Regions from separate parts of the Bordetella genomosp. 5 genome, predicted to be linked through region 2. Evidence: predicted binding sites of a transcription regulator. Region 2 holds the regulator's gene; the other holds the start of a gene.

Region 1 (7,468 bases), on a different contig from region 2:
TCGCGCCGGGCGCGCGCCTCGTACCAGCCTTCGCGCGGGCCGGGCACGGCGATCTCGAACTGCGCTGGTTCGCCCGTCTCCACCACGTTGATGAAGGTCTGCATGATCTGGTCGGGCACGCGCGGAAACATCTCGCGCAGCGTGCGTCCCAGCGTGTCGCCCGCGCGCAGGCCGCTCTGGCGTTCGAGCGCCGGATTCACCTCGAGAAAGCGGAAGTCGGTGATCTGGCCATTGCGGTCGCGGATCGCCTCGCTCAGGAAGAAGCCTTCCTGCATGCGTTCGAAGATGCCGCGCCACCGCTCGCTGCTGCGGCGCAGCGCGCGATCGCTCATGTAGCGTTCGATCACCAGGGCCGCGGTGCGCGTCACCAGCGCGATCGCGTCGATGTCCTGCGCGGAGGGCGTGTGCGGCGTCAGGTAGTAATTCGAGAAGACGCCGAGCACGCGGCCGTCGGTCGCACGGATCGGCGTGGACCAGCAGGCGCGCAGGCCATGGGCCAGCGCCTCGTCGCGCCAGGCCGTCCAGTTGGGATGCTGAGCGATGTCATCGACATAGACCGGCGCACAGAAATACGCGGCCGCGCCCCACGACGCCACGGTCGGCCCGATCGGCGCCTGCTCGATGGTGTCGAGATAGGCCTGCGGCAGGCTCGGCCCCACGACATCGATCAGGTGCTCGCCGGTGTCGTCCAGAAACGAAATCGCCGTGCGCAACGGAACACTGGACTGCGCCTCGACCGCATGCAGCACATGCGCCAGCACATCCGCGAGCGGCACGCCCGCGGCAATGCGTTGCAGCATGACGCGCTCGTCTTCGAGACGCGCCAGGGTATCGGTCCATGGATTGCTGACCTGGTCGCCCTTGCTCAGCATGCTCGCCCTCCCGCGCCTGCAACCATTCTGCCCATCGGCCTCCCCAAAACGGTGCTTCGTATCCTATGCCGACTGTATTGCGGATGACGGCATGCGCCAAGTCCTGCCCGGCCCACGGGCGCCAGCAAACGATGTGCCATGCGGGAATAGCGACCGGCGGTCGCTCTGAGGGAGCGGGACATAGGGCGGAGAAACAGTGACCGGACTCCGCATGGTAACCGAGTGGGGCAGCCGCCCCCGCGCGGGCGGGCACGGCGCACCCTCGCCGCCGCGTTGCGCGGCGGCGCGCCGGCGCCTCAATAGCGGGCGCGAGATGACGCCGTTGGGGGGGCGCCTGCGCGGGTCAGGGACCACGCGCTCCGGGCAGAGCGTGCCCGCAGCGACGCTCAGCGCGCGGTGGCGCCCAGCACCTCGCACAGCAGCCGGACATGGGCGTCGCGGCGCTCGATCCAGCCGGCCGTGCTGCCGGGCGGCTCGGTCAGCGTGAGCACGATGCCGTGGACCAGCGGCGAGAGCGCGAGCCAGGGTTGTTCGATCAGCACCGTATCGCCGCACAAGCCACGCTCGCGCGCGCGCCGCAGCATGTCGGTGACGGCGCGCAGATGTTGCGCCACCGCTTCTTCACGCCAGCGCTGCACCAGTTCGGGCACACGCTGGCTTTCGGTCAGCAGCAGCCGCAGAACGCGAATCCGGTCGGGCTGCCCGATCCACTCATAGACCTGGGCCAGGAAGCGCTCGATCAGGGTGCGCAGATCCGGCGCGAAATCTACCAGCGCGGCCACATCCAGCGGCAGCGGCGCCAGGCCGCGTTCGAGCAGCGCTTCGAACACGCGCTCTTTGCTGCGGAAATGCGCGTACAGCCCTCCTTTGGACAGGCCCGCGCGGCGGGCGATGTCGTCCATGCGCGTCTCGGCATAGCCGCCTTCGGCGAACTGCACCAGCGCCGCATCCAGGATCTGGTGCATGCGCAGGGCGGGCGGGAGCCGGCGACGAACCGGCGAGTGGCCGGACGGTGTCGAGGCGGGGGCGTGGCGAGTGTCCATGAGGGGCGGCGAGCGGCCGGCATTTACAGTGATCCCCCATTGAAATCCGACCGCCCGGTCGATTCATTGATCTGTATCAAACGCGCCGCAAGCAGTGTGCCGAAACCGCGTTCCCGAGGCCGTTCGGGCCCGCGGGGCACGCCTCGGAAAGGCTCGCGACATGCCGATACACACTATTTGATCGTGCGCAAGGCACGAACTTTCTACTTTGCTATCCTGGACTTGCGGGTTACGAGCGGGGAGGCAGGCGCACGGGGCGCCCGCCGGCGACCCCGCCGCATACTAAGGAAGAGACCATCATGCTCAAGATCCTGGTTCCCATCGACGGTTCGGACTGCTCCCTGCGAGCGCTCGACAACGCCATCGCCATGGCGAAAGACAGTGCCAGCGCCGAGCTCTACCTGCTCAACGTGCAGGTGCCCATCGTGTCCGGCCACGCCAAGATGTTCCTGCGCAATAACGAGATCGACGAGTACTACGCCGCCGAGGCCAAGACCGCGCTCGAAGAAGCCGTCAAGCGCGCCGAGGCGAGCGGCGTGTCGTACAAATCGGAAATGCGCAGCGGCCAGCTGGGCGAAACCATCGCCACCGCCGCCAAAGAACACGGCTGCGACCGCATCGTGATGGGCACGCGCGGCCTGGGCGCCGTCGCCGGCCTGGTGCTCGGCTCCGTGGCGCGCAAGGTGATCCACGTGGCCGAAGTGCCGGTCACCCTCATCAAGTAAACAGCCGCGCGCATCGCGACGATGCGCACAGCCCCGGCACGCGCGGGATCGGCGCGGCCGGGGCTATTTTCAGCCAGGCCATACAAAACGCCCCCCGGGGGGGGCAGCAAGCCGAAGGCGCAGCGTGGGGGCCCTAACCCTTTTTGTTTACCCTTTTTTCCCTGACATCACGAGCCAACGCCCGTGCAGCGCCTGGTCGCGCGCGGCCTGGGTCCAGTAATCGCGCTCGTATGCGTCGGCCGCGCGCCGGCGGCGTCCGGACAGGTACATCTTGGCCGGCAGTGCCAGCAGCCGTTCGCGCATGCGGCGCGGCTTGGGTTCGTTCACCTCGTGCAGCTGGATATCCTGCAGGCCGGCGCTATCCAGGAACAGGTGCAGCTGCGGGAACGAAAACGGAAAGTACGGGATATAGTCGCCGCGCTTCAGCCCGACGCACGGGCGGAATCCCGAGTGATAGCCGCGCAGGAAATACTGCAGCCGGCTGGCCAGATTCCAGGTATTCGGCGTCGTGATGATGATCCTGCCGCCGGGCCGTACCGCTTGCACGAAACCATCGAGCAACAGCCCCGGATTGCGCACCAGATGCAAGGCTTCGCCGCAGACCACGGCGTCGTACTGCTGGCAGTTCGACGGCAGCGGCGTGTCGAGGTCGTGCTCGCGGGCGCTGGCGTAGCCGTCATCGGCTTCCGGAAACTCCCACAGCCCCAGGCCGTCGAGGTGCAGCGAGCGCCCCTGCTGCTTGAGCGCCTGGCCGAGCCAGCCTTGGCCGCACGGTGCATCGAGCACCCGTTGCGCGCCCATCTCGCCGAGGATGGACAACACCGTCGCATGGTACGGCTTGATCTTGTGGCGGCCACCGGCGTCGTGATGGGTCGAGGCAAACGAGGATGAAGACGAAGACGACATCGGGTCTGACAGGCTCTCGGGTGGCGGAGGGTTGAGCGGGCCCGGATCGCCGGCCCCGCTGCGCATCCCGTGCGGATCGCGCGGGCCACATGGTGCCCCAGACCTGTTACGCACGCTACCCCCCGCCCCCGCCGCGCTTACCATTCGAGCGTAATCCCTAAGTCTCGCATCAAAACGATCGGACGCTTCCCGGGCGCCAGGTACGACAGGCCCGGGCTTCGACGGCAGCCGCCACCGCTGGCGCACAGTCCGCCAGCCCTGGGGGATGGGCAAGCGTGCGGCCCCCGTGATCTACTGCGCTGAGCGCCGCGCGCGGCCGCACCGTGCGCACCCGCCGTGGCCGCGGCCCGCACCGCCGGGGTGGCGCAGGCTGCCGCCGCCCACTGGCCGTCCTATAGGAGTACGCATGTCCCTTCGCCCTGCCCCCGCCGACGCGCCGTCCAATCCGGCTCGCGCCCGCCTGCTGCGCGCCGGCCTCGCCGCCTGCGCCGTCGCCGCGGGTACGCGTGTGCTGCCGGCGCACGGGCAGTCCGCCTCCGCGCTCGCGCGGCGCAGGATCCCGTCGAGCGGCGCGTTGCTTCCCGTCATCGGCTGCGGCACCTACATCGGCTTCGATGCCGCCGAGGGCAAGGCCGCGGGTGGCGAGCTCGACGGCGTGGTCCGTGCGCTGGTCGACGGCGGCGGGTCGGTGCTCGACAGCTCGCCGATGTACGGGCGCGCCGAAGCCGTCACCGGCGAGATCGTGCAGCGCCTGGGCCTGCGTGACCGCACCTTTCTCGCCACCAAGGTCTGGACCAGTGGCCGGGCCGCGGGCATCGCCCAGATGGAAGACTCGTTCCGGCTGCTGCGCACCGATCACATCGATCTCATGCAGATCCACAACCTGCTGGACTGGCGCACCCATCTGCCGCAACTGCGGCAGTGGCAGGCCGACGGCCGCATCCGCTATCTCGGCATCACGCACTACACCTCGAGCGCCTACGATCAGGTGGAGGCGGTGCTGCGCCAGGAAAAGCTCGACTTTCTGCAGATCAATTACGCCGCCGACGACCGGGAGGCGGCGCGACGCATCCTGCCGCTCGCCGCGGAGCGCGGCGTGGCGGTCATCATCAACCGCCCGTTCGGGGGCGGCGGCCTGCTGCGCCGCCTGGCGGACCGGCCGCTGCCCGGCTGGGCCGGCGAGATCGGCGCGGGCTCCTGGGCCCAGGTGCTGCTGAAATTCGTGTTGTCGCAGCCCGCCGTGACCTGTGCCATTCCGGGCACCGCGCGTGTGCGCCACATGCGCGACAACCTGGCGGCGGGCAGCGGCACGATTCCGGAGCCCGGCTGGTGGAAAGACAAGTTGGAAGCGCTACGTTAGCCATCCCTCGGTATAGCTATTCCACTTGCGCGGAATTTGCAATAATGAGCCGCTTTTCGCGGAACTTTCCGACCCAGGCCCGGCTCTGACTCGCGCTCTTGCGCCCGACACTGTCCCGTCCCGCGTCAGATCTCTAACACCTCTACTAGCCGAGTTCCTACCATGATTAAATCCGACGACACTGGCAAGCTGATCCTGCGTCTCGCCCTGGGCATCCTGATCCTGCTGCATGGCCTGTTCAAACTGAGCAGCGGCGTGGGCGGCATCGCCGGCATGCTCTCGCAGCACGGCCTGCCTGCCTTCCTGGCCTACGGCGCCTATGTGGGCGAAATCGTTGGCCCCCTGCTCATCATCCTGGGCATCTACACGCGCCTCGGCGCGCTCATCATCGCCGTCAACATGGTGGTTGCGATCCTGCTGGCCCACAGCCATCAGATCGCGGCGCTCAACGCCCAGACCGGCGGCTGGCAGATCGAGCTGCAGGGCATGTTCCTGTTCACGGCGCTGGCGCTGATGTTCATGGGCGCGGGCCGCTTCAGCCTCGCCGGCTCCGGCGGCCGCTGGAACTGATCCTGGCTTGGACAACCGGCCGGTGCGCGAGCGCCGGCCGGTTTTTTTATGCGCGCCGTCGATGCGCAGGAGAGCCGCACCGGCGTCGCGCGTCGGCCGCCGCTGCAACAATTGTCAATGCCAGTCACCGATTAAAGGTGTTTCTCATCCATTACATCGATGCACGCGGCCCGCGCACGGTGGCCTAATGGAAGCATCCAGACTCGGCGCCGCCTGCCGGCGCGCCACCCGGACCCGCACCATGAAGAACCCTCGTCTTTCCCCGCTCGCGCTGCCCCGCCACGCCGGCCGGCTGGCCTTGCCGCTCGTCCTGCCCCTGCTGGCGGCCTGCGCGCAGGCCCAGGTTGCCGATCCCGCCTATGCGCCCGGCTACGATCCCGCTTACGACGCCGCCTACCCCGCGGCTCAGGGCACCGATCCGGCCACCGCCAACATGGCGCCGGTGTCCATCTCTCAGGAAGCCCCGCCGCCGCTGCCGGCCTATCAGCAGCCTCCGGTGCCGGGAGATGGCTATATCTGGGTGCCCGGTTACTGGGCCCGCAATGCCATCGGCTTTTACTGGGTGCCCGGCGCCTGGGTCATCGCGCCGTATGCCGGCGCGCTCTGGACCCCGGGATACTGGGCCTACGACACCAGCTACTACCGCTGGAACCCCGGCTACTGGGGTCCTCACGTGGGCTTCTATGGCGGCATCAACTACGGCTATGGCTACCTCGGCTTCGGCTACGTGGGCGGCTACTGGAACGCGGACCGCTTCTACTACAACCGCGCCGTCACCATGGTCAACGTCACCCGCGTGAAGTACGTCTACGATCGCCGTATCGACGTGCACGACTACGACCGCGGCCGCATCAGCTATCACGGCGGCCCGCGCGGCATCCAGCGCGCGCCGAGCCCGCAGGAGCTTGCCGCGCGCAACGAGCGCCACCGCCCGCCCACGCAGGCGCAGTTCGATCACGCGCGCTGGGCCGGCAACGAACGCGGCCAGCGCTACGGTCATGGCAACGGGCCGGCGCGCATGGCCGACGACCGGCCGATCGGCGGCCCCCGCGACGGACGGCGTTGGGACGACGGGCAGCCTGGCCGCGGCAATGTCGCGCAAGGCGGCCGCCCGGGACAGGAATGGAGCACGCGTCCGAACCCGCAGCGCCCGGATCGCGACAACCTCACCCCCAATCCGAATCGTCCCGACAACGGCCAGCTACGGCCCAACCCCAATCGCCCCGACGGCGGACAACTCACGCCGCGGCCGCAGCCGCCGCTGCCCAACGGGCACCCCGGCTTCTCGCGGCCCGCGCCGACGCCCTCGCCCACGCGACCGGAAACGGGGCGTGGGCCCGACAACCGCCCGGGCCAGGGCCGTCCCGACACGGGGCGGCCTGGCGCGGCCCGGCCTGACGTGGCGCGGCCTGACGCGGCCCGGCCGTCGCGCCCCCGGCCGGACGGTGGCCAGCCCGGCGCCGGCGGAGGTTCCGGACGGCCCCAGGCCGAGCGGCCGCCGCAACGCGAAAGCCGTCCGCCTCCCCAGCGCGAGGCGCGGCCCCAAAACCCCAACGCCGGACAGCCGCAGCAACAGCGCGGCCCGGAGCGCGCAGCGCCTCGCGGCAATGATCGCGGCGACGGCGGCGGTCGCGGGGGCGGAGGCGGAGATCGGGGCGGTGGCGGCGGTGGCGGTGGCGGTGGCGGCGGCCCCCGCTCCGATCGCGGCTGAGCCTGACGAAAAAAGGCATCGGAGGATCCGATGCCTTTTCTCTTTTGGTTGCATGCGCAACCAACTGCACAACCCCGGCCGTCGCGGGCGCAGGGTCGTCAGCGCGGGCCGCGCAAGCCGCCGCGATTACTTGCCGTCGAGCTCACGCTTTGCAGCGGCGAGATCGTCGTTGTAGTTGCGGCGCGCTTCGGCCTCGCAACCCTTGCGCTCGGCAGCGCCCATCGCGCGGCACTGCTTGCGCGACTCATCGTAGCCATTCACGGCTTCCTTGCGCTTGGTTT
Region 2 (7,468 bases):
GAACTTCTGCAGCAAGGCAGTGCGTTCGAAACGGGGCATGACGGAAACTCCTCAGTCGGGCGCGATCGCCCGGAAATGCTCGACCGCGATGCTGGCGAAGCGCGGATCGTTGATGTGGTGCGGCACCCGGATCAGGCGCCGCCGTTCTGTCTGGATGAAGTCGCGCTCGATGGCCTCGAACAGCGCGGCATCGGCGGCCGGGTCCCAGAAGGCCTGGCCCGGCGCGTCCAGCGCCGACACGCCGCCCTCGGGCAACAGAAAGCGCACCTCGCCGTCGCACTGGTTCAGCCGCTCGGCGATCCAGGCGCCCTGGCGCGCGTTCTCTTCGGCCGTGGTGCGCATCAGCGTGACCTGCGCGTTATGCGGATAGAACAGGCGGCCGCGGTAGCGTTCGGGCACGGTCGCGGGTTGGCCGAAATTCACCATATCCAGTGCGCCGCACGATCCCACGTAAGGCGCGCGCGTCCGCGCCACCGCGCCGAAGCGATCGGGCGTGCAGGCGAGTACGCCGCCGAACAGCATGTCGCAGACCTCGGTGGTCGTCAGGTCGAGCACGCCGGTCAGCAGATGGCTGTCGAGCAGCTTTTCCATCGAGCGCCCGCCCGTGCCCGTGGCATGGAACACCAGCGTGTCGTAGTGCGATTGCAGCAACGCGCTGACCTCCCGCACACACGGCGTGGTCACGCCGAACATCGTGATGCCGACCGCGGCCCTGCCGTCTGCATCCTGCGGCTCCAGGGCCGCGCGATAGGCGCCCGCGATGGCGCCCGCCGCGTTGGCAAGCACGCGCCGCGAGATGCGGTTCAGCCCGGCCACGTCGGTCACGGAATACATCATGGCGATGTCGACGGGGCCGACGTAAGGGGCGACGTTGCCCGATGCCATGGTCGAGACCATCAGCTTGGGCAGGCCCACCGGCATGGCCCGCATGGCGGGCGCGATCAGCGCCGTGCCACCGGAGCCGCCGACGCCCAGCACCGCGCCCACGTCGCCGCGGGCGACCAGAAAGCGCTCGAACGCGAGCGTCATGGCCGCGATCGCACTGGCGCGATCGCCGGTGAACACCGCGGCACGGCCCTCGGGATGGTGATCGGCGACCTCGGCGGCCGATACGATCGCGCCGGACGCTGCCTCGGCGCCGGTCGACAAGTCCACCGTGATCACCGGGACATCCGCGGCCGCGAGCCGCGCCGCCAGGAAGGCGGCCTCGTCGGCCTTGGTGTCGAATGTGGCGGCGACATAGACGCGCCGTAGATCAGTTGCCATGACTCCTCCGCGAGCGCGTTACACTGACAGGTGCGCGCGCCTCTGTATATCCTGGGTCGCGAGCGCCCGCAACACTACTGCCGCTGCCGGCGATGCGACTGCAATGAGACGAACGAATCATAATGAGACACCTGTCTCAGGTCAACCGGAAGGCGTCCGCCCTGCCGCCGCCTCTCCCATGAAAAACCCCCAGATCGGCCCCGCCAGCCGCCAGGCCGCTCAGAGCGGCGAACCGCCGCACGGCCCGCGCGCGCGCATGCGCCGCACGCTGCTCGACACCGCGCAGCGGATGATGGCCGCGGGCATCACTCCGTCGGTCGCCGAGCTTGCCGAAGCCGCCGAGGTGTCGCGTGCCACGGCGTACCGCTATTTTCCGAGCCAGAGCGCGTTGATCGCCGCCGTGGTCGACCAGAGCCTGGGCCCCCTGCTCGACTGGCAGGCCCGCGCGGGCGACGCCGGCGCGCGCGTCGACGAGTTGCTCACCTACGCCTATCCCCGCCTCGAAGAGCACGAAGCGCCGCTGCGCGCGGCGCTGATGGTGTCGCTGCAGCAGCAGGCGGCCGCACGGGCGGGCGATCAGGCCACGCCGCTGCTGGTGCGCGGACACCGTGTCGATACGCTGCGTCATGTGCTGGCGCCGCTCGCCGACCGGCTCGAGCCCGCCGCGCTGCAACGTGTGGCGCAGGCACTCTCGCTGCTGTATGGCACCGAGGTGTTCCTGGTGCTCAAAGACATCTGGAAGCTCGATCTCGAGGGCATTACCGATGTGGTGCGCTGGACCGCCCAGGCCATCATCGCCCAGGCCGAGCGCGATGCCGCCGGCGCGGCCGGAGGCCAGACATGAGCGATGGTCAGGCAAAAAAATACGGCGCCCGAGGGCGCCGTATTTCATTTCAGGCCGGCATTCACTGCAGCGTGCGCGTGAACACGAACTTGCCGTCCTGCCAATCCACCGGCACGACGTCGCGCGGTCCGAACTTGCCTTCGAGAATGAGCCGGGCGACCGGGTTCTCGACCTGCTGCTGGATCGCGCGCTTGAGCGGCCGCGCGCCGAACACCGGGTCGAAGCCCGCACGCGCGATCTCCGCGAGCGCCGCATCGGTCACCTCCAGCCGCATCTCCTGCTTCTCGAGCCGGTCGGCCAGCCGCTTGAGCTGGATGCGCGCGATCGATTCGATGTGCTGCGCGTCGAGCCCGTGGAACACCACGACTTCGTCGATCCGGTTGAGGAACTCCGGGCGGAACGACTGCTTGAGCTCGTCCCACACGACTTCCTTGATGACTTCGTAGGGCTTGCCCGCCATGGTCTGGATATGCTGCGAGCCCAGGTTGGACGTCATCACGATCACGGTGTTGCGGAAGTCGACGGTGCGACCCTGGCCATCGGTGAGGCGGCCGTCGTCGAGCACCTGCAGCAGCACGTTGAACACGTCCGGGTGCGCCTTCTCGACCTCGTCGAGCAGGACCACGCTGTAGGGCTTGCGCCGCACGGCTTCGGTCAGGTAGCCCCCTTCTTCGTAACCCACATAGCCCGGGGGCGCGCCGATCAGGCGGGCCACCGAATGCTTCTCCATGAACTCGCTCATGTCGATGCGGATCAGGTGCTCTTCGGAGTCGAACAGGAACTCGGCCAGCGCGCGCGTGAGCTCGGTCTTGCCCACGCCGGTGGGGCCCAGGAACAGGAACGAACCATACGGACGCGACGGATCGGCGAGGCCGGCGCGCGAGCGGCGGATCGCGTCGGCGACCAGGCGCACGGCTTCGTCCTGCCCCACCACGCGGCGATGCAGGAACTCCTCCATCTTGAGCAGCTTGTCGCGCTCGCCCTGCATCATCTTGGACACCGGAATGCCGGTGGCGCGTGACACGACCTCGGCGATTTCTTCGGCGCCGACCTCGGTGCGCAACAGGCGCGGCTTGCCGCTGTCGGTGTCCTGCTTCTCGGCGGCCTGCTCGGCGCTATCGGCGGCCGACAGGCGCGCCTCGAGCTCGGGCAGCTTGCCGTATTGCAGCTCGGCGAGCTTGTCGAACTGACCCTTGCGCTGCAGCTCGGCCATCTCGGCACGAACCTTGTCGATCTCTTCCTTGATGGCCTGCGCGCCCTGCACCGCGGCCTTTTCGGCTTTCCAGATCTCTTCGTAGTCGTTGTACTCGCGCTGCAACTTCTCGAGCTCTTCCTCGATCACGGCCAGACGCCGGCGCGACGCATCGTCGGTTTCTTTCTTGACGGCTTCGCGCTCGATCTTGAGCTGGATGATGCGGCGGTCGAGCCGGTCCATCACCTCGGGCTTGGAATCGATTTCCATGCGGATGCGCGCGGCCGCCTCGTCGATCAGGTCGATGGCCTTGTCGGGCAGGAAGCGGTCGGTGATGTAGCGATTGGACAGCTCGGCCGCGGCCACGATGGCCGGGTCGGTGATGTCCACGCCGTGGTGCAGCTCGTAGCGCTCCTGGAGGCCGCGCAGAATCGCGATCGTCGACTCGACGTCGGGCTCGCCCACCAGCACCTTCTGGAAGCGGCGTTCGAGCGCGGCGTCTTTTTCGATGTACTTGCGGTATTCGTCGAGCGTGGTCGCGCCGATGCAATGCAGCTCGCCGCGCGCCAGCGCGGGCTTGAGCATGTTGCCGGCGTCCATGGCGCCCTCGGCCTTGCCGGCGCCGACCATGGTGTGCAGCTCATCGATGAACACGATGTTCTGGCCGTCGTCCTGTGCGAGCTCCTTGAGCACCGCCTTCAGGCGCTCTTCGAACTCGCCACGGAACTTGGCACCGGCCAGCAGTGCGGCCAGGTCGAGCGACAGCACGCGCTTGCCCCGCAGGGACTCGGGCACCTCGTCGTTGACGATACGCTGCGCCAGCCCTTCGACGATGGCGGTCTTGCCCACGCCGGGTTCGCCGATCAGCACCGGGTTGTTTTTGGTGCGGCGCTGCAGAATCTGAATGGTGCGGCGGATCTCGTCGTCGCGGCCGATCACCGGATCGAGCTTGCCTTCGCGGGCACGCTCGGTGAGATCGAGCGTGTACTTGGACAGCGCTTCGCGGTTGGACTCGCCTTCGGCGGCGTTGACGTTCTGACCGCCACGCACCGCGTCGATGGCGGCTTCGAGGGCCTTCTTCTGCAGGCCGGCTTCGCGCAGGATGCGGCCGGCGTCGCTCTTGTCGTCGGCGAGCGCCAGCAGGAACAGCTCGCTGGCGATGTAGGTATCGCCGCGGCGGGCCGCCTCTTTATCGGTACGCGTGAACACGCCCTGCAGGTCGCGGCCGACCTGGACGTTATCGCTGCCCTGCACCTGCGGCAGGTTCTTGAGGGCCTGGTCGAGCGCGGGCTGCAGCCGGTTGACGGCCACGCCGGCACGCGCCAGCAGACTGGTCGCGCCGCTGTCGGCGTCGCCCAGCAGAGCGGCCAGCACGTGCAGCGGCTCGATGTAGGGATGGTCGTTACGGGCGGCCAGGCTTTGCGCGTCGGCCAGGGCTTGCTGGAACTTGGTCGTAAGTTTGTCGAATCGCATGATGGTCGTTGGCTATGAAGAGAGCCACGCCGAAGATGGATCAGCCGGCTCGATGACCTGAATATGCGGACGCGAGTGGGGTTTTCAAGACCCACTGCCCTATTTGCGTGGGGGCGTCCAGCGCCGAACTACGACTTGCACCCGGCATACACTACACGCGAGACGCGTCCCGGCACAACCCACGGCCTCGCGCGTGCGAAGCCGCGCGCAGACCACCCCGCGTCGCGTCGCGCCCGGCCTTGCGACCAAAGGGTCGCTACACATAATCCGGGCGCGTCATCACACCGCTGACACCCGGAGTCGCTACGATGGCGCCAGCGGGACTACAATGTAACGACGCTATACACATTTGGTACGCACACTCGCGTGCGCGCCAGACGTAACACCAACCGGCGGGCCTAGCTCAAAGCCGGTGTTCAAGCCTCGAGGTCACTATGCAAAAACGGGTTGCCATTTCGCCGGATGCCGCACATTGTTCGAGCTGCATGCTCGGTCACGTCTGCATTCCCGTCGGCATGGCCGCGAGCGAAGTCGAAAAGCTCGACGACCTGGTCAAGGAACGCGTGCGTGTCGAAAAGGGCAAGCCGCTGTACGAGCTCGACGCCCCGCTCGACGCGGTCTATGGCGTGCGCTTCGGCTCGCTCAAGACCCAGCTCGAAGACGCGTCGGGACAACTGCAGATCACCGGCTTTCACCTGCCGGGGGAGATCGTGGGTTTCGACGGCATGATCGAAGGCCGCCATGTCTCCAACGCCGTCGCGCTCGAAGACTCCGAGGTCTGCGTCATCCGCCTGCCCGAGATCGATCGCGTGGCCACCCATCTGCCGAGCCTGCAGCAGCAGTTCCGGCGCCTGATGAGCCGCGAGATCTCGCGCTCGCATCAGATGCTCGCCACGCTGGGCTCGATGCGCTCCGAGCAGCGCGTGGCCGCCTTCCTGCTCAACCTGTCGCAACGCTACGCCGCCCTGGGCTACTCCTCGAGCGAATTCGTGCTGCGCATGAGCCGCGAAGAGATCGGCAACTACCTGGGCCTCACGCTCGAGACCGTCTCGCGCCTGCTGTCGCGCTTTGCGCGCGAGGGCCTGATCCGCATCAACCAGCGCGAAGTGCGCATCCTCGATCACGCGGCCCTGCTCGAGCTGCTGGGCCAGGAACATTGCTGAACGCGCCGCGCACGTGCTGGCCCGCCACGGCCGCGCTGGCCGCGCTCTGCTGCGCGTGGCCAGCCCACGCCCAGCTCGCCGGCCAGCCCGCCGAAGGCCATGATCCCTACGCCGCCCCGGTCGTGCCCGCGCCGGTCACCACGCCGCCCTGGCGCCCGATCGAGCTGGGCAAACCCGGCCGACGCTATGCGTTTCCGGTCTACACCAGCAAGAATCTCCAGGAAGACGATCTGCGCGGCATCCGCCGTGTCGTGATCGTGGTCCATGGCGTCACGCGCGACGCCAATCGCGCCTTCGAATCGGTCGCGCAGCTCTATCACGCCAACCCGGAACGCGCCGACGACACGCTCATCGTGGCGCCCAAGTTCGCCAGCGCGATCGATGCCGGCTTCGGACGCATGCCGGCATGGCGTCGCGCCAGCTGGGAAGACGGCGCGGCCAGCATGACCCTGAAGGACCGCCCACCCGCCGTGACTTCGATCCAGGTGCTCGACGATCTGGCGCGCGAGCTCACGGCGCAGGGCCGGCTGCCCGCCCTGCGCGAGCTGGTCATCGCCGGCCACTCCGCCGGCGCTCAGCTGGTGCATCGCTACGCCGTGCTCAACGATGCCGACGAGTCCTTGCGCAAGACGGGCCTGATCCTGCGCTACGTGGTGGCCAACCCGTCGTCGTATCTGTACCTCACGCCGGAGCGGCCGCGCGCCGATGGCCGCGGTTTCGCCCCCTATGAGCGCGGTATTTGTCCCACTTACACCCAGTACAAGTATGGGCCGGACCAGATGCCGCCGTACTCGTCGGTCACCGATCCGCTCAAACTCGCCGCGCGATATCTGCAGCGCAACGTGACCTATCTGCTGGGCAGCGCCGACAACAATCCCGAACACCAGTATCTCGACAAGACCTGCGGCGCCGAGGCCCAGGGTGCCACGCGCTGGGCGCGCGGCACCGGCTATTGGCGCTACGAGGCCTGGCTGGCGCAGCGGCACACCGACTGGCCCGCCACGCGGCATCAGGCGCAGCAGGTCGTGGGCGTGGGACACAGTTCGACGGCCATGTTCGGCTCGACGTGCGGCGCGCGGGCCTTGCTCGGCGACACCACGTCACCGTTGCCCAAAGGCGCGCCGTGCCTGCCGATCGAGCCCTGAGACCGCGGATCTTCAGCGCTGCGCGCCGGTGAGGCGCTGGCGCGGCGCGGTCGAAGCAGGCTCGATACGCACCGCGTCGGGCACCTCGAGCACCACATCGCTTTGCGCGTGCGCCACACAGGGCAGCATCCAGCCCTCTTCGCGCTCCTCGCGCGTCACGCCGGGCCATTCGATCTCATAACGCACCTCGCCGCTGACCAGCATGCACATGCAGGCGCGGCAGGTGCCGTTGCGGCAGGAGCTCGGCAGCCTGATGCCGACCGCGCGCGCGGCCCGCATCAGGGACTGGCCCTGCGGTGCGTCGTACTGCCAGCCCGACGGCTGCAGCGTCACGCGATGGCTCGGAGCCGCCGGATCGGCGTTCCCTTGCGCCGGCGGCGTCAGG

The links. Region 2 encodes FNR, which switches genes on or off when oxygen is low (the NO sensors DNR and NnrR bind a similar motif). Its sites were predicted from a motif close to TTGATNNNNATCAA; they were not measured.
Region 1: the regulator FNR is predicted to act here: its motif matches at 1,982-1,995, upstream of CAL25_RS08720 (universal stress protein).

What each region holds. Positions count from the first base shown of each region.
Region 1 covers NZ_NEVP01000005.1:88,479-95,946, reverse strand. Annotated here, with positions in the region: gene CAL25_RS08730 (GAF domain-containing protein) at 1-872, opposite strand, end outside; gene CAL25_RS08725 (TetR/AcrR family transcriptional regulator) at 1,259-1,837, opposite strand; gene CAL25_RS08720 (universal stress protein) at 2,215-2,640, shown strand; gene CAL25_RS08715 (class I SAM-dependent methyltransferase) at 2,788-3,546, opposite strand; gene CAL25_RS08710 (aldo/keto reductase) at 3,953-4,906, shown strand; gene CAL25_RS08705 (DoxX family protein) at 5,069-5,476, shown strand; gene CAL25_RS24370 (YXWGXW repeat-containing protein) at 5,718-7,187, shown strand; gene CAL25_RS08695 (hypothetical protein) at 7,314-7,468, opposite strand, start outside.
Region 2 covers NZ_NEVP01000007.1:221,262-228,729, forward strand. Annotated here, with positions in the region: gene CAL25_RS13000 (phosphoenolpyruvate hydrolase family protein) at 1-39, opposite strand, end outside; gene CAL25_RS13005 (Tm-1-like ATP-binding domain-containing protein) at 52-1,266, opposite strand; gene CAL25_RS13010 (TetR/AcrR family transcriptional regulator) at 1,445-2,110, shown strand; gene clpB (ATP-dependent chaperone ClpB) at 2,172-4,775, opposite strand; gene fnr (fumarate/nitrate reduction transcriptional regulator Fnr) at 5,210-5,938, shown strand; gene CAL25_RS13025 (hypothetical protein) at 5,974-7,083, shown strand; gene CAL25_RS13030 (2Fe-2S iron-sulfur cluster-binding protein) at 7,096-7,416, opposite strand; gene CAL25_RS13035 (NUDIX domain-containing protein) at 7,464-7,468, opposite strand, start outside.